3 regions of the Streptomyces sp. NPDC053493 genome follow, and region 2 is predicted to be linked to each of the others. Evidence: riboswitches for the same ligand, from Rfam matches in the RefSeq annotation. Region 2 holds a riboswitch; each other region holds the start of a gene.
The links. A riboswitch is a leader RNA that binds a small molecule or an ion and turns the genes downstream of it on or off. The one in region 2 is predicted to bind cyclic di-AMP.
Positions count from the first base shown of each region.

Region 1 (9,745 bases), on a different contig from region 2:
CCGCCTGGGACGAACAGCGGCTGCGGCTCTACCGGCACGGCCGCGACCACCTCCTCGCCCACGGCTACACCCAGGTGTCGATGCGGATGTTCCGCCGCACCGACGCGCCGCCGCTGGGCCCCGACGACCACGCCTGCCAGACGGACGGCATGATCGGCCTGGGCTGCGGAGCCCGCTCGTACACCTCGCGGCTGCACTACTCCTTCGACTACGCGGTCGGGATGCCCGAGATCCGCTCGATCATCGACGCCTACACGGAGACGGCCGACTTCTCCCGGGCGGAGGTCGGCCGCCGGGTCGACGGCGACGAGGCGCGCCGGCGGCATCTGCTGCAGTCGCTGCTCCAGGCCGAGGGCATGCCGCTGGCGGACTACGCGAGCCGCTTCGGCACCTCGCCGTTCGAGGACTTCGCGGCCGAGCTGTCCCGGTTCGAGCGGCTGGGCTGGCTGGACACCGACGCGCCCGCCGGGCTGCTGCGGCTCTCCGCCGAGGGCCTGGCCCACTCGGACGGCCTCGGACCGGAGCTGTTCTCACCAGCGGTGCGGGCGGCGATGGCCGCGTACGAGGCGAAGTAGAGGGAGCGCGCCGGCATGGATCTGACCCTGCTCTACCGTGGGCCGCTCGCCTCCTGCGACTACGACTGTCCCTACTGCCCGTTCGCCAAGCGGCGCGACAGCCGTGAGCGGCTGCGGGCCGACCGGGCGGCTCTGGAGCGCTTCACCGGCTGGGCGGCCGGGCAGGGCGGCGACCGGCTGCGGATCCTGTTCACGCCGTGGGGCGAGGGCCTGGTGCGGTCCTGGTACCGGCGGGCCCTGGTGGACCTCTCCCGGCTGCCGCACGTGGAGCGGGTGGCGATCCAGACGAACCTGAGCTGCCGCACCGAGTGGCTGGAGGAGGCGGACCTCGGCACGCTGGCGCTGTGGTGCACGTACCACCCGGGGCAGACGCCGTACGAGCGGTTCCTCGGCAAGTGCCGTGAGCTGGCCGCCCGGGGCGTCCGCTTCAGCGTGGGCGTCGTCGGTCTGCCCGAGCACCTGGAGCACGCGCGGCGGCTGCGTGCCGAGCTGCCGGACCACGTCTATCTGTGGGTGAACGCGGCCGAGGGCCACGGCTACCGGGACGAGGAGGCCGAGGCCTGGACGGCGCTCGACCCGCTCTTCCCGTACAGCCGTCATCCGCACCCTTCGGCGGGACTGCCTTGCCGCACCGGCGAGTCGGTCGTCTCGGTGGACGGCGACGGGACGGTGCGGCGCTGCCACTTCGTCAAGGCGGAGCTGGGCAACCTCTACGACGGTTCGTACCGCGCCACGCTGCGGCCGCGGGCGTGCCCGCTGGCCGTGTGCGACTGCCACATCGGCTACGTCCACCTGGAGACGCTGCCGCTGTACGACGTGTTCGCCGGCGGCGTCCTGGAACGGATCCCGGCCGCCGTCCGCCCGGCGGACACGCACGCGCGCTAGCGGCCGGCACGACGCCGCCCGAGGCGGCCGCCCGACCGACGCGGCGGCCGCCCCGGCGGCGGCGCCCCGGCTACAGCGGCAGCAGGTCGGGGCGCTTGGCCTCGACGTGGTCGCCGGAGCTCTCGCCGCGCAGCCGGCGCCCGATCCACGGCACCAGGTACTCCTTGGCCCAGTGGATGTCGTCCTTGCGGACCTCCAGGGCGCCGCGCGGCGGCTGCGGCGGCCAGGGCTGCTCCGGGTCGGCCGGCACGGGCAGGCCGAGCACCTGGGCGGCACGCAGCGCGACCCGGGTGTGGCCCTCGGGCGACAGGTGGAGCCGGTCGTCGTCCCAGGCGCGGCGGTCCTGGACGGACTTGAGCGACCACAGGTCGAGCACGGGGCAGCCGTAGCGGTCGGCGACGGCCCGGACGTGTCCGTTGTAGGTGGCGATCTTGCCGCGCAGGTGCTTGAGCAGGGTGACGTCGCGGGTGTCGAAGCCGGTGGTCACCATCACCGTGCCCACGGCGGAGGTGAGTTCGGCGACGGCGCGCTCGAAGCGCTCGGCGACGTCGTCGGGGTCGGTGCCGGGGCGGATGATGTCGTTGCCGCCGGCGCAGAAGGTCACCAGGTCCGGGGCGAGTTCCTTCGCCCTCGGGACCTGTTCCGCGACGATCTGGTCCAGGAGGCGCCCCCGTACGGCGAGATTGGCGTACCGGAAGCCCTCGTGCTCCGGCAGCTGGTCGGCGAGCAGGACCGCGAACCGGTCCGCCCAGCCGACGTAGGCCCCGTCGGGGCCGGGGTCTCCGACGCCCTCGGTGAAGCTGTCACCGATCGCCGCGTACGACCCGAATGCGTTCTTGTCTCGTGATCTCGAATCGTCTGCCACGGGAGCACATCATTCCCTCCGCCGTGTGACCTACGCGACCGTAAGGAGGGGTTGACGCCGGGTGACATATGCCACCGATAAAGATTCTCCCAAGCCGGAATACGCGGAGGCCCGGCACGCAGGTGCCGGGCCTCCGCGACGTGACGCGACGTCAGATGTGTGGTGTGACGTGACGTCAGATGCTCACGCCGTGCTGGCGCAGGGCGGCCAGCGGGTCGATGTCGGAGCCGTACTCCGGCCCGGTGCGCATCTCGAAGTGCAGGTGCGGGCCGGTGACGTTGCCGGTCGCGCCGGACAGGCCGATCTGCTGGCCGCCGGTCACGGTCTGGCCGGCGGAGACGGAGATCGAGGAGAGGTGGGCGTACTGCGAGAAGGTGCCGTCCGCGTGCTGGATGACGACCTGGTTGCCGTACGCACCGCCGTCGCCGGCCGAGTAGACGGTGCCGGGGCCGACCGCGTGGACGGTGGTCCCGGTGGAGGCGATGAAGTCGACACCGGTGTGGTAGCCGGAGGACCACATCGAGCCCGAGGCGCGGTACGGGGTAGAGATGCCGCCGCTGACCGGGGCGACCCAGCCGGAGGAGGAGGTGGTGGCCGCCGAGGAGGACGACGAAGAGGAGGAGGCGGAGGCCTCGGAGGAGGTGCTCGCGGCCGGGGCCGACGGGCGCTCGGCGCCGCGGGAGGCGCGGGCGGCGGCGTCGCCGGAGCCCTGCGCGTGGCTCTTGGCGGCCTTCGGCGCGTGGTCCGCCTTGGCGTGGTGCTTGCCGCCGAGGGTGAGCTTCATGCCGGGCAGGATCAGCGAGGGGTCGTCGCCGATGACCTGGCGGTTGTCGCGGTAGAGCTTGTGCCAGCCGCCGGCCAGGTGGTGCTCGGTGGCGATCTTGGACAGGTAGTCGCCGCGGACGACGGTGTACGTCTTCGCGGCGGCCGGGGCCTTGGCGGGAGCGGCGGCGGGGACCGCGGCGGCGACGGCCTGCTGCGGCAGGGCGGCCGGGGCGGCCTGCGCGCCGGTCGCGCCGATGAGCGGCAGGGCGACGACGGCGCCTCCGGCGCCGGCGGCGACGAACCCGCGGGTGATCGGGTTGGCCTTGGGACGGCGGTGCTTACCCTTCGCGGGCATGGCGAATTCCTCTCCGTCGCCTGCGAGGTGAGCTGTCGGGTTCGGACTGGAGATGTCCGGCCGCGCTCTCGCGCGACTTCACCCCGAGCCGTCCTTCGTCTTCTTCGAGGGATCGGCAAAGTACCTGGGTCCCCCGCTCCTGCCTGATACGGGTCGGTGCGGATTCTCCGGTCGGCGGCAGGATTAGGCGGTCCGTCCGGATTGAGCGCGACGCTAGACGAGCCGGGACGACGTAAACAAGCCATTGGTTCCCGTGGATAGCGGATCTCTTGTCCTCCGGCCGGAATTCCGGTGACCCTCCGTGGATGACGGCCTCTCGAATTCCCCTTGGCAAAGGGAATTTGAAAAAGACGATCAGCCACGGTCCGTCACGGTTATGACGCTGCTCACGCCCCGATTCCCATCTCGCCTTCAATCAGGGCGGGTTATACCCAACCATCCAATTCGGACAGATCACCCATTCCCGCTCGAGGGGCTGCGGGCGAGGTCGCGGACCCTCGATGATTGCCCCAGGAACCGATCTCGACAGCAGGAGCAACCGTGACGCAGATGACGACCGAGCCCGAGCTCACCGGCGTACGCAACTTCCGCGACCTGGGCGGACTGCCGACCGTGGACGGCCGGACCGTGCGTCCCGGACGGCTCTTCCGCAGCGGCCACCTGGCCCACGCCACGGCCGAGGACGCCGCCTTCCTCGCGACCCTGGGTCTGCACACGGTCTTCGACTTCCGCAACGAGGCCGACCGGCGCATCGAAGGACCGGACGTGGATCTTCCGGGCGTACGGAACGTGAACATCCCGCTCAACGACCCGGCCGACGGCAAGGAGTTCTGGAAGCTGGTGCGCTCGGGCGACCTGGCGCAGCTGCGCGGCATCCTGGGCGAGGGCAAGGCCGCGGCCAGAATGTCGGATTCGTACCGGAAGATGATTGTCGAGCGGACCGCCGAGCACGGCCGGATCCTGCACGCGATGGCCGAGGAGAGCGTCCCGGCCCTGATGCACTGCGCGGCCGGAAAGGACCGCGCCGGCGTGGCCATCGCGATCTCCCTGCTCGCCGTCGGCGTGGAGCGCGAGGCGATCGAGGCGGACTACGTGAAGTCCAACGCCCCGCACCGCCGCTACAAGGTGCAGCGCAGCTCCACCGCCCCGGACGCCATGTCGCCGGAGGTGATGGAGCTGCTGAGCCCGCTCTTCGACGCGCGGGTGGAGTATCTGCGGGCCGCCTTCGAGACGATGGAGCAGACCTGGGGCTCGGTCGACGCCTATCTCGCGGAGGGGCTGCGGCTCGCCCCGGAGACCCGCGAGCTGCTGCGGGAGCGGCTGCTCGCCGGCGCCTGAGGCCGCGCGCGACTGCCGTGCGGCGGGCGCGTCACCGCCGCCCCGGCGGACGGTTCGCTACTGGTTCTGCCCGCCCAGCATGAAGAGCAGGTAGAGGAAGCCGGCGAAGAGGTGCCCGGCGACCAGATAGGCGAAGAGGCGGAGCACCAGCCCCTTGGGGAACTTGCCGGCGCCGCGCTCCTCGCCGGTGACCGGTGCGGACTTCTCGGACATGTCGGTCCTTTCTGAGGTCGGGAGTCAGCGTCGGTGCGGCGTCCCGTCGCCGAGGCACAGCTCGGCGGCGGGGCTCTGCATCAGCGTGTGGACGAACAGCAGCTCGGCGCCGCCGCGGGTGGCCGCGCCGATGCGGTGCGGGGTGAGCGAGTCGAAGTGCGCGCTGTCCCCGGGATCGAGGACGTGCACGGCGTCGCCGAGCGCGAGCCGGACCCGGCCGTCGAGGACGTGGAGCCACTCCTCGCCGGCGTGGACCCGCACGATGTCGGCGCTGGTGGCGTACGGCACGTGGACGCGCAGGGCCTGCATGGCCCGGCCCGGGCCGCCGGCCGGGCGGTAGATCCAGCCGTCGGCCTCGACGGCCTCGGCCCGGCCGCCCCGGATCACCGGGTCGCGCTCGGGCGGCAGCTCGCCGAGCAGCTCGGAGACCGTCGTACCGTAGATACGGGCGAGGGCCAGCAGCATCGGCAGCGACGGCTGCCGGTTGCCCGTCTCCAGACGGGACAGGTGCGCCGGCGAGAGTCCGGCCCGCTGGGCGGCGGCCTCCAGGGTGAGGCCACGGCGGCGGCGCAGGGCCCGCAGCTGCGGGGCGACGTCCGGCAGGACGTCGGTGGCGGCCGCGCCGGCGGCGGCAGGGTCCGGGGCGGAGCCCCCGGGGACGTGGTCCATGCGTCCATTCCGCCAGGATCGTGCCTCTGAGGCAAGTTTCTTGCCTCAGAGGCAAAACCCGTGACCGGATCCGGTCAGCGCTGTGCCACGGCCTGCTTGACCAGCGTCCTGCCGAAGTCCCACATCAGTCCGCCGCCTGCGTGGGCGTCGTCCATCACCGCCGTGAAGGCGGTCACGAAGCGGTCCACGTCCGCCTCGTCGATGATCAGCGGCGGGATCAGCTTGATGACCTCCAGGTGGTCGCCCGACACCTGCGTCAGGATGCGGTGGCGCTGGAGCAGCGGCACCACGACCATCTGCGCGAAGAGTCCCTTGCGGGCCGCCTGGAGCATCGTCCAGCGGCTGCGCAGGCCCAGCGAGGTCGGCCGGCCGAACTCGATGCCGATCATCAGGCCCCGGCCCCGGATCTCGTGCAGCAGCTCGTAGCGCGGCACGAGCTCACGCAGCCGGGAGGCGAGCAGGTCGCCGATCCGGCGGACGTGCGCGACCGTGCCCTCCGACTCCATCACCGAGAGCACGGCGAGCCCGGCCGCCATGGCCTGCGCGTTGGAGCCGAAGCTGGCCGAGTGGACCAGGACCCGGTCCATCGAGGAGTAGACCTTCTTGAAGATCCAGTCCTTGCCGAGGGTGGCGCCGACCGGCACGTAACCACCGGAGAGCGCCTTGGCGACGCAGACCAGGTCAGGCTCGACGCCGTCCTCGTGCTGGTACGCGTAGAAGTCGCCGGTCCGGCCGAGGCCGGTCTGCACCTCGTCGGCGATCAGCAGGGCGCCGTGCCGGTGGAGCAGCTCCTGCGCGGCCCGCAGGAAGCCGGGCGGCGCCTCGTGGACGCCCTTGCCCTGGACGGGCTCGACGACGAAGCCGGCCACGTCGCCCTTGCGCAGCTCCCGCTCCAGCGCGTCGAGGTCGCCGAGGCCGATCGCGGTGTCGGGCAGGAGCGGGGCGAAGCCGTCCCGGAAGCCCTTCTCACCGTTGACGGAGAGCGAGCCGGTGGTCAGGCCGTGGAAGGCGTGGGAGCAGTAGACGATCCTCGGCCGTCCGGTGGCGTAGCGGGCGAACTTGAGGGCGGTCTCCACGGCCTCGGTGCCGCTGTTGCCGAAGAAGACCCGCTCGAGGTGCGGACTGTGGGCGAGCAGCCGCTCGGCGAGCAGCCCGGGCAGCGGCTGGCAGTCGAAGCGGGTGAGGTCGGCGAGCTGGGCGTCGAGGACGTCGTGCAGCGCCTTGCGGACGACCGGGTGGTGCCGGCCGAGCCCCATGACGCCGAAGCCGGCGAGCATGTCGAGGTAGTCGGCGCCGTCGGCGTCGAAGAAGTGGGCGCCCTCGGCCCGCTCGTAGACCTTGTCGAAGCCGATGGTGTGCAGCATGCGCGGGAGCTGGTGGTTGAGGTGGCGGGCGTGCAGCTCGTAGCGCTCGCCACCGCGCTCGGCGAGCAGCGCCCGCAGGTCGAACTCACCGGTCATGACGCGCTCGCTCACCCGTTGTTCCCGGACACGGTCTCGCGGACCGCGCGCAGCGACTCCTTGAGCGAGCCCATGGTGGCGAGGACGGCGGTCGGCTCGTAGCCGCAGTGCGCCATGCAGTTGGCGCAGCGCGGGTCCTTGCCGCGGCCGTACTTGTCCCAGTCCGTCTCTTCGACGAGCTCGCGGTACGTCGGGACGTAGCCGTCACTCATCAGATAGCAGGGGCGCTGCCACCCGAAGAGCGAGTAGTTCGGGATCGCCCACGCGGTGCACGGGAAGTCGGCCTTGCCCTCCAGGAAGTCGAGGAAGAGCGGCGAGTGGTTCAGCCGCCACCGCCGCCGGTTTCCACCCGCGAAGGCCTTCTTGAAGAGTTCCCTGGTCTGCTCGACGCCGAGGAAGTGCTCCTGGTCGGGAGCCTTTTCGTAGGCGTAGGCGGGCGAGATCATCATTTCGTCGACCTGCAGGTCGTCGTTGAGGAAGTTGAGCACCTCGATGATCGTCTGCGGGGTGTCGGTGTTGAAGAACGTGGAATTGGTGGTGACCCGGAAGCCGCGCCGCTTGGCCTCCTTGATCGCCGCCACCGCCTCGTCGAACACGCCCTCCTTGGCGACCGATTCGTCGTGCCGCTCGCGCAGGCCGTCGATGTGGACGGCGAACGCGAAGTACGGGGACGGGGTGAAGTCGTCCAGCTTCTTGCGCAGCAGCATGGCGTTGGTGCACAGGAAGACGTACTTCCGCCGGGCGACCAACTGGCGCACGATCTCGTGGATCTGAGGGTGCATCAACGGTTCGCCACCGGCGATGGAGACCATCGGCGCCCCGGACTCCAGGACGGCGCCGACCGCCTGGGCGACCGGCATGCGCTGCTTGAGCACGCCCGCCGGGTGCTGGATCTTCCCGCAGCCCTCGCACTTCAGGTTGCAGGCGAACAGCGGCTCCAGCTCGACGATCAAGGGGAACTTGTCCCGCTTGCGGAGCTTCTGTTCGAAGAGGTAGGTCCCGACCCGGACGGACTGACGGAGCGGCATGGCCATAACTCGCTCACCTCCTGGGGAGCAGCAAAGAACGGTGCCATTCGAAGAATGCGGGAAGGACGGCACGAAGGACGCGGAACGCCGATATTCCCCCGCGTACCGTGCCGATCCGGACCAGTTCATGTTCAGGAGCGTCCACGACCACTCGTACGGCCGCAACCGGACGCGGTCCGGCCGCGGTGGCGGTACGCAGCGTGGCCGCCGACTCCATGTCGACGGCGATCGCGCCGCCGGCCCGCAGCGCGGCCCGCTCGGGGCCGCGCACCACGTGGTCGGAGCCGGTCAGCGGGCCGGTGTGCACGGTGCGGCCGGGCAGGGCCCGGGTGAGTGCCTTCACCAGGAGCTCGGTGCCGACGCAGGCCGTGGCGCCCTCGGCGTCGCGGGTCTCCTCGGCGACGATCAGGTCACCCGGGTGCATGCCCGGCGCGAGGCCCGCGCAGAAGCCGGAGGCGATGACGGCCGCGTCGCGCCAGCCGTCCCGCTCCAGGGCCCGGGAGACGGCCCGCCGGGCGTGCTCCGGCCCCATCCCGCTCCGCACCACGGTCACGGGCGCGGGCGCCCCGCCGCGGTCGCCGCTGCGCAGGGCGAGCTTCTCGATGCCGAGCGCGCAGGCGACGAGCAGCGGCGGCACGGCGCCGGCCTCTCCCGCCGGCGCCGCGGCCCGCTCCCGAGCCGGGTCTGCGGCCGGGTCCGGTTCCCGGGCCGTCACGTGCGCTCCAGGCCGTGGAGGACCGGCTCGCCGTGCACGTAGCGCCCGAGCGCGGTGAGCGGGAAGACCTGCCGGTAGAGGTGGTAGTTGATGGAGAAGTCCCACGGGAAGCCGGTGCCGGTGAAGTACGGCTCGTCCCAGGAGCCGTCCTCCCGCTGCGTCTGTACGAGCCAGGCGACGCCCCGCCGGACCGCGGCGGACTCCCGCTCGCCGGCCGCGAGCAGGGCGAGCAGCGCCCAGGCGGTCTGGGAGGCGGTGGAGGCGCCGTGGCCGATCCACTCCGGCTCGTGGTAGGAGCGCAGGTCCTCGCCCCAGCCGCCGTCCTCGTTCTGCACGGACTCGAGCCAGGCGACGGCCCGCCGGATCGCCGGGTGGCCGCCCGGCAGGCCGGCCGCGACGAGGGCCGGGACGACCGAGCCGGTGCCGTACACGTGGTTGACGCCCCAGCGGCCGAACCAGGCGCCGCTCGGCTCCTGGGCGTTCAGCAGCCACTCGACGCCGCGGCGGGTGCGCGGGTGGTGGGCCTTGCCCTCGTAGGCGAGCATCTCCACCACATGGGCGGTGACGTCGGCCGAGGGCGGGTCGATGACCTCGCCGAAGTCGCAGAACGGCAGCCGGTTGGGAAGGCCGCTGGTGTTGTCGGCGTCGAAGGCGCCCCAGGCACCGTTCCTCGACTGCATGCCGGCGGTCCAGCGGGCGCCGCGGCGGACGGCTGCCTCGACCCGGGCCGGGTCGGGATGCCTGACCCGGCGCAGGGCGAGGACGACCTCGGCGGTGTCGTCGATGTCGGGGTAGTTGTCGTTGTGGAACTCGAAGGCCCAGCCGCCCGGCGCGAGTCCGGGCCGCCGCACGGCCCAGTCGCCCTTGCGCGTGATCT
Region 1 is NZ_JBITXS010000002.1:596,055-605,799, forward strand. It holds gene ACIGO8_RS08385 (STM4012 family radical SAM protein) at 1-575, shown strand, start outside; gene ACIGO8_RS08390 (STM4011 family radical SAM protein) at 591-1,460, shown strand; gene ACIGO8_RS08395 (SGNH/GDSL hydrolase family protein) at 1,531-2,325, opposite strand; gene ACIGO8_RS08400 (peptidoglycan DD-metalloendopeptidase family protein) at 2,501-3,445, opposite strand; cyclic di-AMP (ydaO/yuaA leader) riboswitch at 3,450-3,614, opposite strand; gene ACIGO8_RS08405 (tyrosine-protein phosphatase) at 3,995-4,783, shown strand; gene ACIGO8_RS08410 (DUF6126 family protein) at 4,841-4,996, opposite strand; gene ACIGO8_RS08415 (helix-turn-helix domain-containing protein) at 5,021-5,665, opposite strand; gene ACIGO8_RS08420 (aspartate aminotransferase family protein) at 5,740-7,125, opposite strand; gene hpnH (adenosyl-hopene transferase HpnH) at 7,137-8,159, opposite strand; gene ACIGO8_RS08430 (1-hydroxy-2-methyl-2-butenyl 4-diphosphate reductase) at 8,167-8,790, opposite strand; gene shc (squalene--hopene cyclase) at 8,865-9,745, opposite strand, start outside.
Region 1: it holds a riboswitch for cyclic di-AMP, as region 2 does, so the genes downstream of both, ACIGO8_RS08400 (peptidoglycan DD-metalloendopeptidase family protein) here and ACIGO8_RS10770 (transglycosylase SLT domain-containing protein) in region 2, are expected to answer to the same signal.

Region 2 (9,745 bases):
GATCTGCTCGTGCTGTACACCGACGGGATGGTGGAGCGCCGCGGCGAGGACGTCACCAAGGGCATCGAACGCCTCGCCGACGCCATGACGCGCTCCTCCGACACCGAGCCGGAGCGGCTGATCGAGACGATCCTGTCCGATCCGGACCAGGCCGGGCCCGAGGACGACGCGTGCCTGCTCGCCATCCGGGTGGACTGACGCCGCACGCCCGCGTCAGGCGACCGCGAGGGCCGTGTCAGGCGGTGATCCAGTCGCTGGTGGCGATCACCGGGGTGACGCCGTCGCGGTGGACGGTGCCCTCGATGAGGCCGTACATCCGGTCCGCGGCGAAGTACACCTCGTTGTCGTTCTTCAGCCCGAAGGGCTCCAGGTCGACCAGGAAGTGGTGCTTGTTCGGCAGGTTGAGCCGCACCTCGTTGACGCTCGCGCAGTGGTCGAGGACCCGCTCCGCCATCGCGTTGAGCGTCTGCTGGAGCGAGTAGCTGTACGTCTCCGCGAACGCCTCCAGCATGTGCCGCCTGACCTTCGCGTACGAGCGGTCCCAGTCGAAGTCGGCGTCGCCCGCGGCCACTGCGGAGTGCGCCCAGCGGGCCGTCACCTTGGTGGCGAGGATGCGGTCGTACGCCTCCTTCAGGGTCGTGTACCGGTCCTTGACGAAGCCGTGGAACTCGGAGTTGGTCGAGTTCATCACGGTCAGCTCCTTCAGGCCCGAGACGACCTGGAGCTGCCCGGTGGACTTGCTGTAGGTGACCTGCGCGGTGCGCACCTCCTGGCCCTTGCGGACGAAGGAGTGCTGCTCGGCGCGGGTGGGCACGGAGATCCGCTCCCAGGCGAACTCCTCGACGCGGATCTGCGCCTCGTGGATCACCGGCTGGGAGTGCACGAAGTGCTTCGCGAGCAGGATCGCGAAGGCCTCGGGCGAGGCGATGCCGTGCTCCTTGGCGAAGGCGTAGACCGTGTTCTTGGTGGTGTCCGTCGGCAGGCAGTTGCCGTTGTCGCCGGTGAGGTGGACCTCACGGAACTCGCCGCGCAGCGCGACCGAGACGTTGAGGTCGCGGATGTCGTGCCAGGCGCCGTCGTTGCCGCGGCGCTCGATGGTGACGATCCGGTTCTCGGCCTTGCCGTACTGGTTCTGGCCGAGGACGTGCTTGCTGGTGGAGGTGTAGCTCATGATGCGGCTCCTGCGGGTACGTGGATGCGTCGATCCCGTACGCCCGGCGTCCGGTGCCGCGCACGCGGCACCCCCCGCCGTCCGGCCCCGCGCCCCGAGGCCGCCCCGGGACTGACGAGCATCCCGGTCCGTAGGTTCCGCTGGATTCCAGCACAGCCCGGCGGCCGCACGCAATGCCTGCGGAATGCGTGACCTTCCACACGCCCAGAATCGGACAAAGCATGTGATGTCCCGCTATTCCTTTCCAAGGTGGGAATGGGAGCCCGGCGTTGCTGTCACGGCGTCAAGTGCGAGACCGGGGAAAAGGGTTGGGGAGGTGGTGGCGCGGAGGTGCGGTGATCCTTTTTCATTTCCCGGATCAATTCATTTGCGTTGATTAATTAGGGCCTTGTTCTCGTCGTTCCCATTCGCGTACGGTCACCCGGCAACCGGACGGAAACGCCGAATCCTGCCGCCGACCGGTACACCGCACTCACCACACGTCCGGCAGGAGCGGGGGACCCAGGTTTGCCGCCGGCTCCGGTCGTCCGGGCCCGGCTCGGGGTGAAGCCGCGCACTGCGGCCGGGCATCTCCCGCCCGAACCCGACAGCTCACCTCGCAGGCGAAGGAGAGGAATTCGCCATGCGTGGACACGGTAAGCACCGCCGCCCCAAGAACACCCCGCTCGCCCGCTCGATCGCGGCCGCCGGCCTCACCGGCAGCGCCGCGCTCGCCCTGCCGCTGGCCGGCGCGACCGGCGCCGCGGCGGTCACCCCGCAGGGAGCTCCCGCCGCGCAGCACGTGCATACGATCGTCGCAGTCGAAAAGGCGGCGGCCGCTCTCACGGCGAAGAAGGCCGGCCCGGTGAAGTATTCCGTGGTCCGCGGCGACTCGCTTTCCAAGATCGCCCGGAAGTACTCCGTGCAGGGCGGCTGGAAGAAGCTCTACCGCGACAACCGCGCCGCCGTCGGCGCCGACCCGGCGCTCATCCACCCGGGTCTGAAGCTCACCGTCCACGCCTCGGCCACCCCGTCGAAGACCGCGCACGCCAAGACCGCGCACGCGAAGAGCGCCACGGCGAAGGCCTCGCACGCGAAGACCACGCGCACGGCCGGCGCCGGTTCGGCCGCCACGGGCGCGGCGACCAAGGCCGCCCGCCCGGCCGCCGCCGTCCAGGCGGTGGCCGCCTCCAGCGCCGCCGGCTACGCCGACAACCTCGACGGGTGGATCCGCGAGTCCCTCGACATCATGGCCCGCAACGGCATCCCCGGCACGTACGACGGCATCTACCGCAACGTCATGCGCGAGTCGTCCGGCAACCCGCTGGCCATCAACAACTGGGACTCCAACGCCCTCGCCGGCACCCCGTCCAAGGGCCTGCTCCAGGTGATCGACCCGACCTTCCAGGCCTACCACGTCGCGGGCACGGCCAACGACCCGTACGACCCGGTCGCCAACATCACCGCCGCCTGCAACTACGCGGCCGCCCGCTACGGCTCCATCGACAACGTCTTCGGCGCCTACTGACCGGACCAGGGCGGGTGACCGGACCAGGGCGGGGCGCGGACGGATCCGGCGGCCGGGGGCCGGCCGGAGCGCGGCGGGCCGGGGATGGTACGAAGTCCCGCGTGAACGATCAGCCCCCGGCGCCCACCATCCGCGTGTTCGTCGCCCTCGCCCCGCCCGACGACGCCAAGGACGAACTGGCGCGGGCCCTGCGCCCCGCCCTGGACGCCTTTCCCTCGCTGCGCTGGAACCGCATCGAGGACTGGCACATCACCCTGGCGTTCCTCGGCGAGCTCCCGGCCAGGGCCGCCGCCCTGCTGCGGCCGCCGCTCGCCGGTCTCGCGGCCGCGCGGCGGCCCCTGGAGCTGGCACTGCGCGGCAGCGGCCACTTCGACGACCGGGTGCTGTGGAGCGGGATCGACGGCGACGTGGAGGGGCTGCACCTGCTCGCCGCCGACGTCCGCGACGTGGTGAAGACGTGCGGCATCCCGTTCGAGGACCGGCCGTTGCGTCCTCACCTGACGCTGGCCCGGGCCCGCCGCGGTGACCTGACACAGGTCCTCGCGGCGGCCTCCGGGCTGGCCGGGTTCTCCGGCCGTCGCTGGACGTCCGGGCGGCTGCACCTGGTCGGCAGCAACGCCGGGCGCGGGCCGGGACCGATCCGCTACCGCGACATCGAGTCCTGGCCCTTCGCCGGCTCCTGAACGGCGCCCGCGGCCGCACCGGCCTCCCGCCGGGTCACCACCGGTACCAACGGGATCCGCTGCCGCTGCGGAAGAGGAAGCCGAGCAGCCACAGCACGAGCACGGCGATCGCGACGTACCACAGCACGTCGAGCGCGAAGCCCGCGCCGAACAGCACCAGGATGATGAGGAGAACGATCAGGAGCGGAACCATGACGGCACCTCCCGGGTGAGCCTGGCACCGGTCCGTCCGGCGCCCGCACCACCGCGTATGCCCGGTCTTGTCGCAACAATGTGCGAAAGCCTTGGGGTGAGGTTCGGCTCCCTTCGAAAGATCTCGAAAATTCCCGGCCGTTTTCCGTTATCCGGTGGTCGCGGCGCGATCTCCCAGGTGTTGGGCATCGGCAACAGGCAGGACGGTCAGGATGAGGCAGGGCATGGACGCGCAGGGCACGCACGGGCCGGACGGCACGGAGCTGGTCAGGGCCGCGCAGGGCGGCGACCCGGCGGCACGGGACCGGCTCGTCGCCGCCCACCTCCCGCTCGTCTACAACATCGTGGGCCGGGCGATGAACGGCCACCACGACGTGGACGACGTCGTGCAGGAGACCATGCTGCGGGCGCTCGACGGCCTCGGCGGACTGCGCTCCCCGGACAGCTTCCGCTCCTGGCTCGTCGCCATCGCCATGAACACCCTGCGCACCCACTGGCACCGGCAGCAGACCGGCCACCGGGCCGCCGGCGGCCTCGACGACGCCCGCGACCTCGCCCAGCCGGGCGCCGACTTCGTCGACCTCACGGTCGCCCGGCTCCACCTGTCCGGCCAGCGGCGCGAGACCGCCGAGGCCACCCGCTGGATGGAGCCCGAGGACGGCGCCGTGCTCTCGCTGTGGTGGCTGGAGTGCGCGGGACAGCTGACCCGCCACGAGGTGGCGGCCGCCCTCGAACTGTCCCCGGAGCACACCGCGGTCCGGGTCCAGCGGATGAAGGAACGCCTCGAGTCCGCCCGGGTGGTCGTCCGGGCCCTGTCCGCCCACCCGGCCTGCCCCGCCCTGCACTCCGAACTGGGCACCTGGGACGGCCGCCCGTCCGCGCTCTGGCGCAAGCGCATAGCCCGCCACGCCCGCGCCTGCGCCCACTGCGCCGGCCTCCGGAGCGGCCTCGTCCCCGCCGAGGGCCTGCTCGTCGGCCTGCTGCTCGTGCCTCCGACGACGGCGCTCCTCGCCGCCGTCCGCGAGAGCGCGGGACCGCTCCTCGGCCTGGCCGCCACCACCCGGCCCCTCGCCGCCACGACCCCGCCCCCGAGCGCCGCCGCGCCCCGCCCCGGCTCCGCGCGCGCCCGGCACGCCGCCGCACCGGCCGGGCGCGGCGCCCGCCGCCGCGAGGAGCAGCGCAAGCGCGGCCGTCGCCGGGCCGTCGCCGCCGCGGGCCTCGCCGTCGTGGCCGTCGCCGGCGGAACCCTCCACCTGATCAACGGGCCCGACCAGACCGAGACGGACGCCGCCGACGTGGCACGCGCCGCGGCCCCCGACACCGCGCCCCTGCTCTCCGAGACGCCGGACACCGCCTCGCCCTCCGTCACCACCGCCTCGCCGAGCCCCACCGCGAGCCGCTCCGCCCGCCCCACCCGTACGGCCACGCCCTCACCCACCGCGACCACCACGAAGCCCGCGCCGCCCCGCACCACGGCGCCCACACCCGCCGTCCGCCCGCGGACCACGGGCACCAGGGCCGGCGGATCCGGACCGGGCTCCGACGCCCAGCAGGTCATCGACCTGGTCAACTCCGAGCGCGCCCAGGCCGGCTGCGGCCCGCTGACCGAGAACGCGCTGCTCACCCGGGCCGCCCAGGGCCACTCCGACGACATGGCCGCCCGGAACTTCTTCGACCACACCAACCCCGACGGCGACGGCCCCGGCGAGCGCGTCACCGCCGCCGGCTACCGCTGGTCGACCTACGGCGAGAACATCGCCATGGGCCAGCGCACGCCGGCCGAGGTGATGGAGTCCTGGATGAACAGCCCCGGCCACCGCGCCAACATCCTGAACTGCTCCTTCAAGGAGATCGGCATCGGCATCCACTCCGCCGGCGGCCCCTACTGGACGCAGGTCTTCGGCGCCCGCTAGGACCACCGGGCACGGCTCCGCGGGCGCGCGGCACGCGGGGCGGGCGCGCTACCCGGCCCGCCTTGGTCGTCGGCTTACCGTGAGCGGATGCGACCCGTTCCCAGGTGGGCCCTCGTGCCCGCGGGCTGTGCCCCCGTGGTGCTGGTCGGCGGCTGGACGACCGCGGCCGTGCTGCAGGGGCCGTCCTACGACGCCGTCCGGCAGACGATCAGCGTCCTCGCGGCCTACGGCGCCGCCGGCTTCTGGGTGATGAGCGGAGCGCTCTTCGCCCTCGGCGTCTGCCACCTCGCCACGGCCTGGGGCCTGCGCGCCGCGGCCCCGGCCGGGCGCGTCACGCTGGCCGCCGGGGGAGTGGCGGCCCTGGTCGTCGCCTTCGTCCCGACACCCAGCAGCGGAGGATCGCTGCGCCACGGCTCCGTGGCCGCCGTGGGCTTCGCGCTGCTCGCGCTGTGGCCGCTGCTCGCCGCCGTCCGCGGCGGCCGCGCCGTACCCTGGGCCCTGCGCCTCGGGCCCGCGCTCGCGGCGACCGCGTCGATGGGCGGAGCCGCCCTCTGGTTCCTCGTCGAGACCGACCGCCACGGCGCCGCGGGCGTCGCCGAACGCCTGGTGACGTGCCTCCAGTCGCTCTGGCCGCTGGTCGTCGTGGTCTCCTGCCTCCACCACCAGCGCGCGAGGACGGCACGGCCCCGGCAGCCGGTCCGCTGAACGCCGCCCGCCGCCCGCCGCCCGCCGCCCGCCGCGCCCCCGCCCCGGCCGCCCGCCGCGCCCGCCCCGGCCGGGCGGTCGGTTACGGACGCGGGTCGCGCGGCTCCATCCGGAACCGGAAGCCCAGCGTGCCCGGATCGAGCGTGGTCGCGCCGCCGTCGACCGTCAGCACCGCCCCGTTGACGAAGGACGCGGCGGGCGAGAGCAGCCAGGCGATCGCCTCCGCCACCTCCCGCGGCTCACCGGGACGGCCGGCCGGCAGCACCCGGGTGGTCTCCTCGTACGCGGCCTCGACACCGTCCCGGCCCTCCGGACCGCCGCCGAGCCCGGCCTCCTCCGCGAACCGGTTCATCCGGCGGTCCGCCATGTCGGTGCGCACCCAGCTCGGACACACCGTGTTGGCCCGCAGCCCGGCGCCCGCGTAGTCGACCGTCAGCGAGCGGCACAGCTGGAGCAGCGCGGCCTTGGACGTGGCGTAGGCGGCGCTCCCGACGCCGTTCAGCAGCGCGGACACCGACGCGACCGCGACCACCGAGCCCCGGGCCTCGAGCAGATGCGGCAGCGCGGCCCGCAGCAGCAGGAACGGCCCCGTGAGGTTGGTCCGCATGACCTCGTCCCAGTCCTCACGCGTCACCTCGCCCACCCCGCCGCCCCGCCCGATCCCGGCGTTGAGCACCACACCGTCGAGACGCCCGTACGCGCCGACGGCCGTCTCGACGAGGGCGGCCACCTCGTCCGGGTCCCCGATGTCGGACGGCACCGGCAGCGCCCCGGTCTCCTCGGCGACCAGCCGCAGCGGCTCGGGCCGCCGCCCGGACACCACCACCCGGTGCCCCGCCTCGGCCAGCAGCCGCGCGGTCGCGGCCCCGATCCCCGTCCCGCCGCCGGTCACGAGATACACCCGCCGCTCCGCCATGCCGCCGTCCGCCTTCCCCGCGCTGCCGACCGTCCCGGTGATCTTAGGCCGTGTCCCACCGATCAGGCCGGGCGTCGCGGGCCGGCGGGACTTTCCGGACACGGCCTAGGCGTGCCGCGGCACGCCGCCGCCCCGGTTCCTACGGCGCGGTCTCCAGGAGGCGCAGTGCGTCGGCGGCCGCCGGTGACAGCCGGGAGCGGTCCAGGTCCGCCAGCGGCATCCAGACGGCCGCGTCGGTGGAGCCGCCGGTCTCGGCGACCATCGGGCTTCCGGCCGCGAGGCCGACCGCGTAGAACAGCGCCGTCAGGTGCCAGCGCACGCCGCCGCGTCGGACGGCGTACGTGCGGGCGTCGAGCAGCCGGGCGGAGGTGAGGTGGAGCCCGGTCTCCTCGCGCAGCTCACGCGCCAGCGCCTCCACCGGCCGCTCGCCCGGGTCCATCCCGCCGCCCGGCAGGTGCCACAGTCCGGGCGCGAAGATCGGCGAGGCGTCCGACAGCCGGGCCAGCAGCAGCCGGTCGTCCTCCCGCGCGACCGCGTACGCGGAAACCCGGCTGCGCACCGGGGCGTTCACCATCCCTCGCCCCTCCTCCCGTCGGCGTCGTCCGCGATCAGCCTATGCCCCGCGCCCGGTGTGCCCGGCGCGACGAGGCCCGTCTCGTAGGCGGCGATCACCGCCTGTGCCCGGTCGCGCAGGCGCAGTTTCGCCAGGACCCGCGCGACATGGGTCTTCACGGTGGCCTCGCTGAGCTGGAAGTGGGCGGCGAGTTCGGCGTTGCTGTATCCGCGCGCCAGCGCCTCCAGGACCTGGAGTTCACGGGGCGTCAGCGCCGACAGGTCCCGGTGCCGCGGTACGGCGGGGCCGTCGGCGGCGGGCGCCGCGAAGCGCTCCACCAGCCGGCGGGTGATCGCGGGCGCGAGCAGCGCGTCGCCCGCCCGGACGAGACGGACCGCCGCCGCCAGGTGCTCCGGTGTGACGTCCTTGAGGAGGAAGCCGCTCGCACCGGCGCGCAGCGCGGCGTACACGTACCGGTCGAGGTCGTACGTGGTGAGGATGACCACCCGCGGCACGGGATCCCCGCCCCGGCCGCCGTCCCCGGCCCCGGCGCGGTCTCCGGTGCCGTCGCCGAGGATGCGGCGGGTGGCCTCGAGGCCATCGGTGCGCGGCATCCGGATGTCCATCAGGACCACGTCGGGCCGCGTGCGGCGGACCGCCGCCACCGCCTCGTCGCCGTCGGCCGCCTCCGCGACGACGTCGATGCCGTCGGCGGCCAGGATCATCCGGAAACCCGTGCGCACCAGCGCCTGGTCGTCGGCGATCACCACCCGGGGTGCCCCGGTCATGCGTCCTCCCGCCCGGCGAGGGGAATCACCGCGCGGACCCGGTAGCCGCCGCCCGGGTGCCGGCCCGCCTGCAGCGTACCGCCGTAGACCGCGAGCCGTTCCCGCAGTCCGACCAGGCCGCGGCCGCCGCTTTCGCCGCCGCTCGCGGTGCCGTCCGCCCTGGCCCGGCCGCCGGTGTCGGTGACCTCCGCGCACAGTTCACCGCGGGCGTGCGTGACGGCGACCCGCACCCGCGCGCCCTCCGCGTGCCGCACCGCGTTCGTCAGCGCCTCCTGCACCACCCGGTAGACCGCGAGCCCCACGCCGGGCGGCGGGTCGACGGAGCCCGTCCGCATCGTCAGCTCGACCGGCACGCCGGTCGCCCGGACACCGTCGACCAGGTCCCCGATCCGGTCGATTCCCGGCTGCGGCGCCAGGCCCAGGTCCAGGCCCATGTCCAGACCCATGTCCAGGCCCGGGTCCGGGCCTTCGGCCCGGTGGTCCGGATCCGTCCCCGAACGGCCGCCCGCCTCCGCCGTCCCGTCGGCGGCCGCCATGGTCAACAGGCCCATGACGTGCCGCAGTTCGGACATCGCGGTGCGCCCCGCCGACTCCACCGCGAGCATCGCCTCCCGGGCCTGCTCCGGCGAGCTGCCGAGCACCTTGCGCGCCGCGCCCGCCTGGATCGTCATCATGCTCACGTTGTGCGTGACGACGTCGTGCAACTCGCGGGCGATCCGGGCCCGTTCCCGCTCCAGGGCCCGCCGCACCGTCTCCTCCTGCTCCGCGCGCAGCGTCCGGGCACGGCGCCGCCAGGCGTGGACGACCTGCGCGGCGAGGCCCACCGGGACGAGGACCAGCAGCGGGATCAGGCCCTGGTCGACGTCCGGCACCAGCTCGTTGGCCACGTACACCGTGGACCCGACCGCCAGCGCGGCGACGGCCGTCCAGCGGTGCGGGCTGTACACGGCCGCGCTGTACGCCGCGACCAGCTCGGACGCGAACATGACCGTGGTCGCGTCCGGCGCCACGTCGCCCCACTGGTGCAGCACCACGACGGTCGCCGTCACCGTCCCGTACACGGCGAGCGGACACCGGCGCCGCAGCACCAGCGCGAGCGCCGTGAGCAGGACGAGCACCCACTCCCAGGCCTCGGCCGGCGCCAGCGTGTGCTCCACGGCCGGCACCGGACGCCGGCCGGGGCCGAGGGCGACGAGGTCCGGATCCGGCCACCCGGGAGGCTCGGGCCGGGCGGGCGGAAGCCCGGACACCGGGCCCGGCAGCCCGCCGGGGAACACCTCCACGTACGAACGGTTGAGGTTCCCGGCCACCGTGCCC
Region 2 is NZ_JBITXS010000003.1:138,604-148,348, forward strand. It holds gene ACIGO8_RS10760 (PP2C family protein-serine/threonine phosphatase) at 1-198, shown strand, start outside; gene pucL (factor-independent urate hydroxylase) at 236-1,171, opposite strand; cyclic di-AMP (ydaO/yuaA leader) riboswitch at 1,601-1,789, shown strand; gene ACIGO8_RS10770 (transglycosylase SLT domain-containing protein) at 1,794-2,678, shown strand; gene thpR (RNA 2',3'-cyclic phosphodiesterase) at 2,780-3,361, shown strand; gene ACIGO8_RS10780 (hydrophobic protein) at 3,396-3,554, opposite strand; gene ACIGO8_RS10785 (sigma-70 family RNA polymerase sigma factor) at 3,778-5,466, shown strand; gene ACIGO8_RS10790 (DUF998 domain-containing protein) at 5,554-6,171, shown strand; gene ACIGO8_RS10795 (SDR family NAD(P)-dependent oxidoreductase) at 6,254-7,087, opposite strand; gene ACIGO8_RS10800 (NUDIX hydrolase) at 7,227-7,661, opposite strand; gene ACIGO8_RS10805 (response regulator) at 7,655-8,428, opposite strand; gene ACIGO8_RS10810 (sensor histidine kinase) at 8,425-9,745, opposite strand, start outside.

Region 3 (9,745 bases), on a different contig from region 2:
GCTGACGTGCAGGTCGAGGGTGCCGTCGGGGCGGGGCGCGTTGGCGAGCGAGTAGGTGCGCCAGACCCGTGGCACGTGCAGCGAGCTGACGCTCACGTACTGGCCGGGGAGGTACGGGTAGGGGCAGCGGGGCCGGAGGGTGAGCAGGGTCAGGTCGTGGCCGTACCGCTCGTGCCGGACGACGTCGGCGTCCCACCAGGCGGGCTGGCCCTCGGCCGCGGACTCCTCGGCGCCCGCCTGCATCAGGTCGGCGACGCGCCCGTAGGCCTCGGTCCACGCCTTCTCCGCCTCCACGGTCCAGGCGGCGCCGGCCACGTGCCCGAAGGCGGCGAGCAGGCTGACGCCGACCGCGGTGTAGAGCGCGGGCGCCGCCAGGAACTTGCGGTGGTCACGGCCGAGTTCGCCGAGGTAGGTAGCCAGGCCCGGCTCCTCCAGACGGGTCACGACGTGGGTGAGCGCGGCGAAGATCCGGTCGCGCTGCGGTGCCATGTCCTCGGGGAAGAGCTCGCGCAGGCCCGGGTTGTGCCAGAAGAGATGGGAGTAGAAGAACGCGACGGCGTGCTCCGCCCGTCTCTCGACGACCGCGAAGGTGCTTCTGAGCAACTCGGCATCCACGCGGTGAATCTAAGCCACCGGCCGCCGTCTCACAGGGCGGACGCGGTACTTCCCGCGCGGGACGCCCGGCCCGTGCTCACGCCTCCCCGGCCCGGAAGAAGTCGGCGAGGGCCGGGGCGAGGACGTCCGGCGCGATGGTGTGCTCCTCGCCGGGGAAGACCCGCAGGGTGAAGTTGTCGCCGGCGGCGGCGAGTTCGCGGGCGCCGGTGAGCATGTGCGGCGCGCCGGCGTCGCCGCTGCCGACGAGGACGGGCACCGTGACGGCCGCCCAGCGCTCGACGGGCAGGGGCCGGCCGGACATGGTGTCGCCCATGATCCGCCCGTCGTAGGAAAGGGTGGGAGCGACGGCCTCCATGGCGGGCCAGAACGGGGCCTGGCGCATGCCGGCGACGACCTCGTCGGGCAGGGCGACGGCGGCCGTCATGAAGAGGGCGACGGCCTCGCCGTACTCCTTGCGCTCGACGAGGGCGGTCAGCCGCTCCACGTAGTCGGCGGGCAGCGGCGGACGGCTGTCGTCGGTGACGAACGGCGGCTCGTACAGCGCGAGGCGGGAGACGGCGCTGCCACGGGCGGTGGCCTCCAGGGCGAGGACGGCGCCGGACGACATCCCGAAGAGCATCGCCGACCCGCCGGCCGGGCCCTGGAGGAGCGCGTCGAGGTCCTCGATCTCGCGCCGCACGTCGTACGGGGCGGTGTCGCCGCTGTCGCCGCGGCCCCGGCGGTCGTAGGTGATCACGGTGAAGTGCCCGGCGAGCAGCCCGGCCAGCGCGGCCGAGTCGTGGCGGGTCATGAAGGCCCCTCCGACGAGGACGACGGCCGGACCGGAGCCCTGACGCTCGTAGGCGATGGCCGTGCCGTCCGCGGAGATCACGGTGTCCGTGTTCATGAAGATCCCTTTCTCCCTGTGTGCTGTCGAGGGGCTGGACGCTACACACCGGCACTGACAGTTGTACGGTCGGAAGGTGAGCACCACCCCAGGAAACCCCTCCGTACCTCCCGCGCCCGAGCTGTTCACCTGGGAGTTCGCCACCGATCCGTATCCGGCGTACGCCTGGCTGAGGGAGCACGCGCCCGTGCACAGGGCCACGCTGCCGAGCGGGGTGGAGGCGTGGCTGGTGACGCGGTACGCGGACGCGCGGCAGGCGCTGGCGGACCAGCGGCTCTCGAAGAACCCGGCGCACCACGACGAGCCGGCGCACGCCAGGGGCAGGACGGGGATCCCGGGCGAGCGCAAGGCCGAGCTGATGACGCATCTGCTCAACATCGACCCGCCGGACCACACCCGGCTGCGCCGGCTGGTGTCGAAGGCGTTCACGCCGCGCCGGGTCGCGGAGTTCGCGCCGCGGGTGCAGGAGCTGACCGACCGGCTGATCGACGGCTTCGCGGAGCGCGGCGAGGCGGACCTGATCCACGAGTTCGCGTTCCCGCTGCCGATCTACGCCATCTGCGACCTGCTGGGCGTGCCGCGCGAGGACCAGGACGACTTCCGGGACTGGGCCGGGATGATGATCCGGCACGGCGGCGGACCGCGCGGCGGGGTGGCGCGGTCGGTGAAGAAGATGCGCGGCTATCTCGCCGAGCTCATCCACAAGAAGCGGGAGGGCCTGCGGCACGAAGGGGACGACGACCTGATCTCCGGGCTCATCCGGGCCTCGGACCACGGCGAGCACCTGACCGAGAACGAGGTCGTCGCGATGGCCTTCATCCTTCTCTTCGCCGGCTTCGAGACGACCGTGAACCTGATCGGCAACGGCGTCTACGCGCTGCTGCGCCACCCGGAGCAGCGCCGCCGCCTCCAGGACGCGCTCGCCGCGGGCGACACGGGCCTGCTGGAGACCGGTGTCGAGGAGCTGCTGCGGTACGACGGGCCGGTGGAGCTGGCGACCTGGCGGTTCGCCACCGAGGACCTGACCGTCGGCGGGCAGGAGATCCGGGCCGGCGACCCGGTCCTAGTGGTGCTGGCGGCCGCGGACCGCGATCCCGCGCGGTTCGCGGAGCCGGACACCCTGGACCTGGCGCGGCGCGACAACCAGCACCTCGGCTACGGGCACGGCATCCACTACTGCCTGGGCGCGCCGCTGGCCCGGCTGGAGGGGCAGACGGCGCTGGCGACGCTGCTGAAACGCCTGCCGGACCTGCGACTTGGGGCCGATCCGGCGGAACTGCGCTGGCGCGGCGGGCTCATCATGCGCGGCCTTCGTACCCTTCCGGTGGAGTTCGCCCCGGAGCGTCGCACCGAAGAAAATTGACGCTCCGTCAGAAATGTGATCTTCGCGTGATCTCTGCTGCATCGACTTGTGACGCGCGTTCGAATGCCGCTACGTTCACCCGCAGTCTCAGCAGTCACGCGAAAGGCACTCCGCATGCGCTCCGGGAACGGACGTCACCGCAGACCCCGCCAGGCCCCCGCACTCGTCGTCGCGGCGGGGGTCACCGGCTCGGCCATGGCGCTGCCGCTGCTCGCCACCGGGTCGGCCTCCGCAGCAGACGCGGCGACATGGGACCGGGTCGCCGAGTGCGAGTCGGGCGGCGCCTGGAGCGCCAACTTCGGCAACGGCCTCTACGGCGGCCTGCAGTTCACCCAGGAGGGCTGGGAGCGCCACGGCGGCCTCGCCTACGCCCCGAGCGCGGACCTCGCCAGCCGCGCCCAGCAGATCGCCGTCGCCGAGAAGGCCTTCGCCGCCGGCGACACCCAGTGGGCCACCTGCGCCCCGATCGCCGGCCTGAAGAAGGACGGCAAGGCGCCGGGCGTCGACCCGGGCCCGGGCGCCGCGCCCAAGGAGTCCACGGGACCGCTTCCGGAGTCGAACCGCACCGACGGCCTGCCGGCCGGATCCGGTGCGACCTCCGCGGCGCCCTCGGCGCCGGTGACCACGCCGGCCACGCCCGCGACCCCGGCCACCCCGTCCGCGCCGGGCACGGCGCCCTCGGCCGGATCCACCGTCACGCCCGGCCAGGCGACGACCGCGCCCCAGGCGCCCACGAGCCCCACCTCTCCCGCCGCGCCCGGTACGCCCGTCACGCCGGACGCATCCGTTACGCCCGGTGCGCCGGAGTCGACGACGCCCGGCACCGGCAAGCACCGGGGTGACGCCGCGACAGAAGAACCGGGCGCAACGGACACCACGCCCGAATCGGGACGTCACGCCGCTCCGACCGACGGCGCGCCGGCCGGAAATACGGGCACCTCGGACAAGGCGGACGAATACACCGTCAAGCCGGGTGACAGTCTTTCGGGCATTGCGGAGGAGAACGGCCTGCTCGGCGGCTGGACCGCCCTCTACGACCACAACAAGAAGACGGTCGGCACCGATCCCGACCTCATCCTCCCTGGTCAGAGCCTGGAACTGAACCTCGGGACGGCCGGGTCCGACGCCTAGTCAGGACGGCGAACCGGCCCTGAATGTCCGTTCTGTGCAAGTGAGACATGGGTCTCTCTTCCCGAACTGGCGTGTCACGTCCGCAAAGTTTGTCCGAATCGCCCCTCACCTGCGCAAACACACCCTGACGGGGCGCAAGTAGGGGCGATTTTTCCGGGTTGATGGTCTTTGAACTTCCCCCGGGTCTGTGTCTACGGTCAGGACCGCTCGCCACCGCGGGCCCCGTCGACCGGTCCGCCGAATCCTGCCGCCGACCGACGGGAACAGTCGTCGCGCAAGCGCCGAAGGCAGGAGCGGGGGACCCAAGGTAAGCGCCGGCCCCGGCCGTTGAGACAGACGGCCGACGATCGGCTTGGGGTGAAGCCGCGTGCTAGGTCACGCGGCCGGGCAACTCACAGGCCCGAACCCGACAGCTCACCTCGTAGGCGTCGGTGAGGAGAACCTCCATGCTGCTTTCCGGCAAGGGCAAACACCGTCGTTCCTCCAAGGCCGCCCGCGCCCTCGCGCTGGCCGGTGCCGCCGGCGTCGCCGTCGCGGCCCCGCTGATGGCCGCCGGCACCGCCTCGGCCGCCACCAGCGCCGAGTGGGACGCCGTCGCCCAGTGCGAGTCCGGCGGCAACTGGTCCATCAACACGGGCAACGGCTACTACGGCGGCCTGCAGTTCTCGGCCTCCACCTGGGCCGCGTACGGCGGCACCGCCTACGCCCCGACCGCCGACCAGGCCTCCAAGTCCCAGCAGATCGCGGTCGCCGAGAAGGTCCTCGCGAGCCAGGGCAAGGGTGCCTGGCCGAGCTGCGGCGTGGGCCTGTCCGGCGCCTCCTACGACGGTGGCTCCGCCACGGCCGCCGCCCCCAAGCCGGCCGCCCCGAAGACCACCCCGAAGCGCTCCACCGAGCAGCCGACCACCCGCAGCGAGAAGCGCACCGCTCCCAAGAGCGCCGCCTCGAAGCAGACTGTCACCACCCCGACCGGCAAGAAGGTCAAGAAGGGCGACGGCGAGTACAAGGTCGTCTCCGGCGACACCCTCAGCAAGATCGCCCAGGCGCACGGCGTCAAGGGCGGCTGGCAGAAGCTCTTCGAGCTCAACAAGGACATCGTCCAGGACGCCGACCTCATCTACCCGGGTCAGCAGCTCCACCTGAAGTAGTACCGCCCGCCGGCGCCGGCCGGCGGCAGACCCCGCGGTGAGTGGAAGGAACCGGTCCGGAGCAGCTGCTCCGGACCGGTTTCTTACGACCGGAATCTACTGATTGGTAACCGGGTCTTTCGTCCCGAGATGCATGCCCTCGGGTCCTTTTTCGTCCCAGCGGGCGGGCGCCCGGCCGGTCGGAGCCCCCGGGCCGGTTAGGCTCTTGTCGCAAGGCGAACGAGACCTTGCCGCATGCGTCACAACCAGCGTCACATCCCAGAAGGAGATGCTCGTGCCGTCCATCGACGTCGTCGTAGCCCGGGAAATCCTGGACTCCCGAGGCAACCCCACGGTCGAGGTCGAGGTCGGCCTCGACGACGGCAGCACCGGCCGTGCTGCCGTCCCGTCCGGTGCCTCCACCGGTGCGTTCGAGGCCCTCGAGCTTCGCGACGGTGACCCCAACCGTTACCAGGGCAAGGGCGTGGAGAAGGCCGTTCTCGCCGTCATCGAGCAGATCGGCCCGGAGCTCGTCGGCTACGACGCCACCGAGCAGCGCTTGATCGACCAGGCGATGTTCGACCTGGACGCCACCCCGGACAAGTCCTCGCTCGGCGCCAACGCCATCCTCGGCGTCTCCCTCGCCGTCGCGCACGCCGCCTCCGAGGCCAGCGACCTCCCGCTCTTCCGCTACCTGGGCGGCCCGAACGCGCACCTGCTGCCCGTTCCGATGATGAACATCCTCAACGGCGGCTCGCACGCCGACTCCAACGTGGACATCCAGGAGTTCATGATCGCGCCGATCGGCGCGGAGTCCTTCTCCGAGGCCCTGCGCTGGGGCACCGAGGTCTACCACACCCTCAAGAAGGTCCTGAAGGACAAGGGCCTGTCCACCGGCCTCGGCGACGAGGGCGGCTTCGCCCCGAACCTCGGCTCCAACCGCGAGGCCCTCGACCTCATCCTCGAGGCGATCAAGCAGGCCGGCTACGTGCCCGGCAAGGACATCGCGCTCGCGCTCGACGTCGCCGCCTCCGAGTTCTACAAGGACGGCTCCTACGAGTTCGAGGGCAAGTCCCGCTCGGCCGCCGAGATGACCGAGTACTACGAGGAGCTCGTCTCCGCGTACCCGCTGGTCTCCATCGAGGACCCGCTGTTCGAGGACGACTGGGCCGGCTGGAAGGTCATCACCGACAAGCTCGGCACCAAGGTGCAGCTCGTCGGCGACGACCTGTTCGTCACCAACCCCGAGCGCCTCGCCCGCGGCATCGAGGAGGGCACCGCGAACGCCCTCCTGGTCAAGGTCAACCAGATCGGCTCGCTGACCGAGACCCTGGACGCCGTCGAGCTCGCCCAGCGCAACGGCTTCAAGTGCATGATGTCCCACCGCTCCGGCGAGACCGAGGACGTCACCATCGCCGACCTCGCCGTCGCCACCAACTGCGGCCAGATCAAGACCGGCGCCCCGGCCCGCTCCGAGCGCGTCGCCAAGTACAACCAGCTCCTGCGCATCGAGGAGATCCTCGACGACGCCGCGGTCTACGCCGGCCGCAGCGCCTTCCCGCGCTTCAAGGGCTGATCCGATCACCGGGCTGACACAGCTCTGATCCGTACGTCCCCGCACTCGGTCCCGTACCGTGTGCGGGGACGTACGTGTGAACAGGGCCGACAGCGCGAGGCCACGAAGGGGAGGCGGACGACATGGCCGTGAAGGACCGGGACCGGTTCTCCACCGCGACCCGGATCAGGCTGCTCGGCGAGCAGACCGCCGCCCGTGTCTACCGCTCCCAGACCCGCCGCCAGGCCCGCCGCTCCCGGCTCACCGGCCGCGCGGCCTTCCTGGCCCTGGTCGTCTGCTCGCTCGTGGTGGCGCTCGCCTATCCCATGCGGCAGTACGTCTCCCAGCAGGGCGAGATCGCCGACCAGGAGCGCAAGGCCGCCGAGGCCGCCCGCCGGGTCGAGGAGCTGCGGGACGAGAAGGCCCGCCTCCGGGACCCGGCCTATGTGCGCCGGCTGGCCCGCGAGCACCTGCACTACGTGATGCCCGGCGAGACCGGCTTCACCGTGAACGACCCCGACGCGGAGCAGCGGCCCCGCACCGACCAGGGCGCGACGGACCGCCCCTGGTACGACAACCTGTGGGACGGCGTGGACCGAGCCGACCGCCCGTGACGCCCCGCCCCACCCGCACACCGAGACTCCGAGACCCGAGCAAGGCAGACATGGACACGCCCCCTCCGCAGACCGAACGCACCGAGCCCACCGACGCGGACGTCGCCGCGTTCCAGGCCCAGCTCGGCCGCCCGCCCCGCGGCCTGCGCGCCATCGCGCACCGCTGCCCGTGCGGCAACCCGGACGTCGTCGAGACCGCGCCGCGGCTGCCCGACGGCACGCCGTTCCCGACCACGTACTACCTGACCTGCCCGCGCGCCGCCTCCGCCATCGGCACCCTGGAGGCCAACGGCGTGATGAAGGAGATGCAGGCCCGGCTCGGCACCGACCCGGAACTCGCCGCCGCCTACCGCGCCGCGCACGAGGACTACATCGCCCGCCGGGACGCCATCGAGGTCCTGGAGGGCTTCCCGAGCGCCGGCGGCATGCCGGACCGGGTCAAGTGCCTGCACGTGCTCGTCGGCCACTCGCTGGCCGCCGGCCCGGGCGTGAACCCGCTGGGCGACGAGGCGATCGCGATGCTGCCGGAGTGGTGGGCGAAGGGCCCGTGCGTCACGCCCTGCGCCGACCAGGACGAGGAGCAGAAGTGACCCGGGTCGCCGGAATCGACTGCGGTACGAACTCCATCCGCCTCCTCGTCGCCGACGTCCACCCCGACACCGGCGAACTGATCGAGCTGGACCGGCGGATGACGATCGTCCGGCTCGGCCAGGGCGTCGACAAGACCGGCCGGCTCGCGCCCGAGGCGCTGGAGCGGACCTTCGCCGCCTGCCGCGACTACGCGGCGGTGATCGAGGAGCTGGGCGCCGAGCGCGTGCGCTTCGTCGCCACCTCCGCCTCGCGCGACGCCGAGAACCGGGCCGACTTCGTGAACGGCGTCGTGGAGATCCTGGGCGTCGAGCCCGAGGTCATCACCGGCGACCAGGAGGCCGAGTTCTCCTTCACCGGCGCCACCGGCGAGCTGCACGGCGACGACCGGCGCCTGGTCGTGGACATCGGCGGCGGCTCGACCGAGTTCGTGGTCGGCAACAAGCACGTCGAGGTCGCCCGCAGCGTCGACATCGGCTGCGTACGCCTGACGGAGCGGCACGTCCGGCACGACCCGCCGTCCGCCGAGGAGATCGCCGCGATCCGCGCCGACGTGCGGGCCGCGATGGACCTGGCCGCCGAGACCGTCCCGCTCGCGGACGCCGAGACGCTGGTCGGCCTGGCCGGCTCGGTCACCACGGTCGCCGCGATCGCGCTGGGCCTGGAGGAGTACGACTCCACGAAGATCCACCACGCCCGGATCTCCCGCGCCCAGGTCGACGAGGTGCTCGCCCGGCTGCTCGCCTCGACCCACGACGAGCGGGCCGCGATCGCCGTCATCCACCCCGGCCGGGTCGACGTGATCATCGCCGGAGCGCTGGTCCTCGCCGAGATCATGGAGCGCACCGGGGCCGCCGAGGTCGTGGTCAGCGAGCACGACATCCTCGATGGGATCGCCCTATCCGTGGCATAGCGGACAGCTATGGAGGGCTCCGGAACGGCCCCGGCGACGGCCTGTCGGGAAAGTTCGTGAAGTTCTTCACAAGAGAAAGGGCCCTGAGGGCGTCCGAGGGAGGTCTTGGGGCCCTCCAAGGGCCTCCTCAGGGCCCTTTCGCAGGTGTGGAGGCCACTTCGCTCGATGTTTCCATCGTGTGAACGCTCCCCTTGGTACGGCGTTAAGGAAGGCTCTCCGGGCCAGTTCACAGGGGGTGAACAACGTCCGCCCCGGCACCGTGGTTCCTTTGCTCGACCATGACATGGGTCACGTGGGCGGCGGAGTGTAGCAGAGGTGCCTCGCATCCTTGTGAAGGGGCGCACGAGCACCCCCCCTTGGAGGGGTGGATACTCGATGGCATGAGCACCACGGAGCGTCCCAGGATCCTCGTAGTAGGCGGCGGGTACGTAGGCCTGTACGCAGCTCGGCGCATCCTCAAGAAGATGCGCTACGCGGAGGCGACCGTCACGGTCGTCGACCCGCGGTCGTACATGACCTACCAGCCCTTCCTCCCCGAAGCCGCCGCCGGCAGCATCTCGCCGCGCCACGTCGTCGTCCCGCTGCGACGCGTCGTGCGCGGAGCCGAGGTGCTCACCGGCCGGGTCACCACCATCGACCAGGACCGCAAGGTCGCCACGATCGCGCCGCTCGTCGGCGAGGCGTACGAGCTGCCGTTCGACTACCTGGTCATCGCGATGGGTGCCGTCTCCCGCACCTTCCCGATCCCCGGCCTCGCCGAGCAGGGCATCGGCATGAAGGGCATCGAGGAGGCCATCGGCCTGCGCAACCACGTCCTCGAGCAGCTCGACAAGGCCGACTCGACGACCGACGAGGAGGTCCGCCGCAAGGCGCTGACCTTCGTCTTCGTGGGCGGCGGCTTCGCCGGCGCGGAGACCATCGGCGAGGTCGAGGACATGGCCCGCGACGCGGCG
Region 3 is NZ_JBITXS010000013.1:48,199-57,943, reverse strand. It holds gene ACIGO8_RS29445 (globin domain-containing protein) at 1-615, opposite strand, end outside; gene ACIGO8_RS29440 (alpha/beta fold hydrolase) at 692-1,501, opposite strand; gene ACIGO8_RS29435 (cytochrome P450) at 1,578-2,864, shown strand; gene ACIGO8_RS29430 (transglycosylase family protein) at 2,979-3,995, shown strand; cyclic di-AMP (ydaO/yuaA leader) riboswitch at 4,265-4,438, shown strand; gene ACIGO8_RS29425 (transglycosylase family protein) at 4,442-5,143, shown strand; gene eno (phosphopyruvate hydratase) at 5,418-6,698, shown strand; gene ACIGO8_RS29415 (septum formation initiator family protein) at 6,821-7,291, shown strand; gene ACIGO8_RS29410 (DUF501 domain-containing protein) at 7,342-7,881, shown strand; gene ACIGO8_RS29405 (exopolyphosphatase) at 7,878-8,792, shown strand; gene ACIGO8_RS29400 (NAD(P)/FAD-dependent oxidoreductase) at 9,173-9,745, shown strand, end outside.
Region 3: it holds a riboswitch for cyclic di-AMP, as region 2 does, so the genes downstream of both, ACIGO8_RS29425 (transglycosylase family protein) here and ACIGO8_RS10770 (transglycosylase SLT domain-containing protein) in region 2, are expected to answer to the same signal.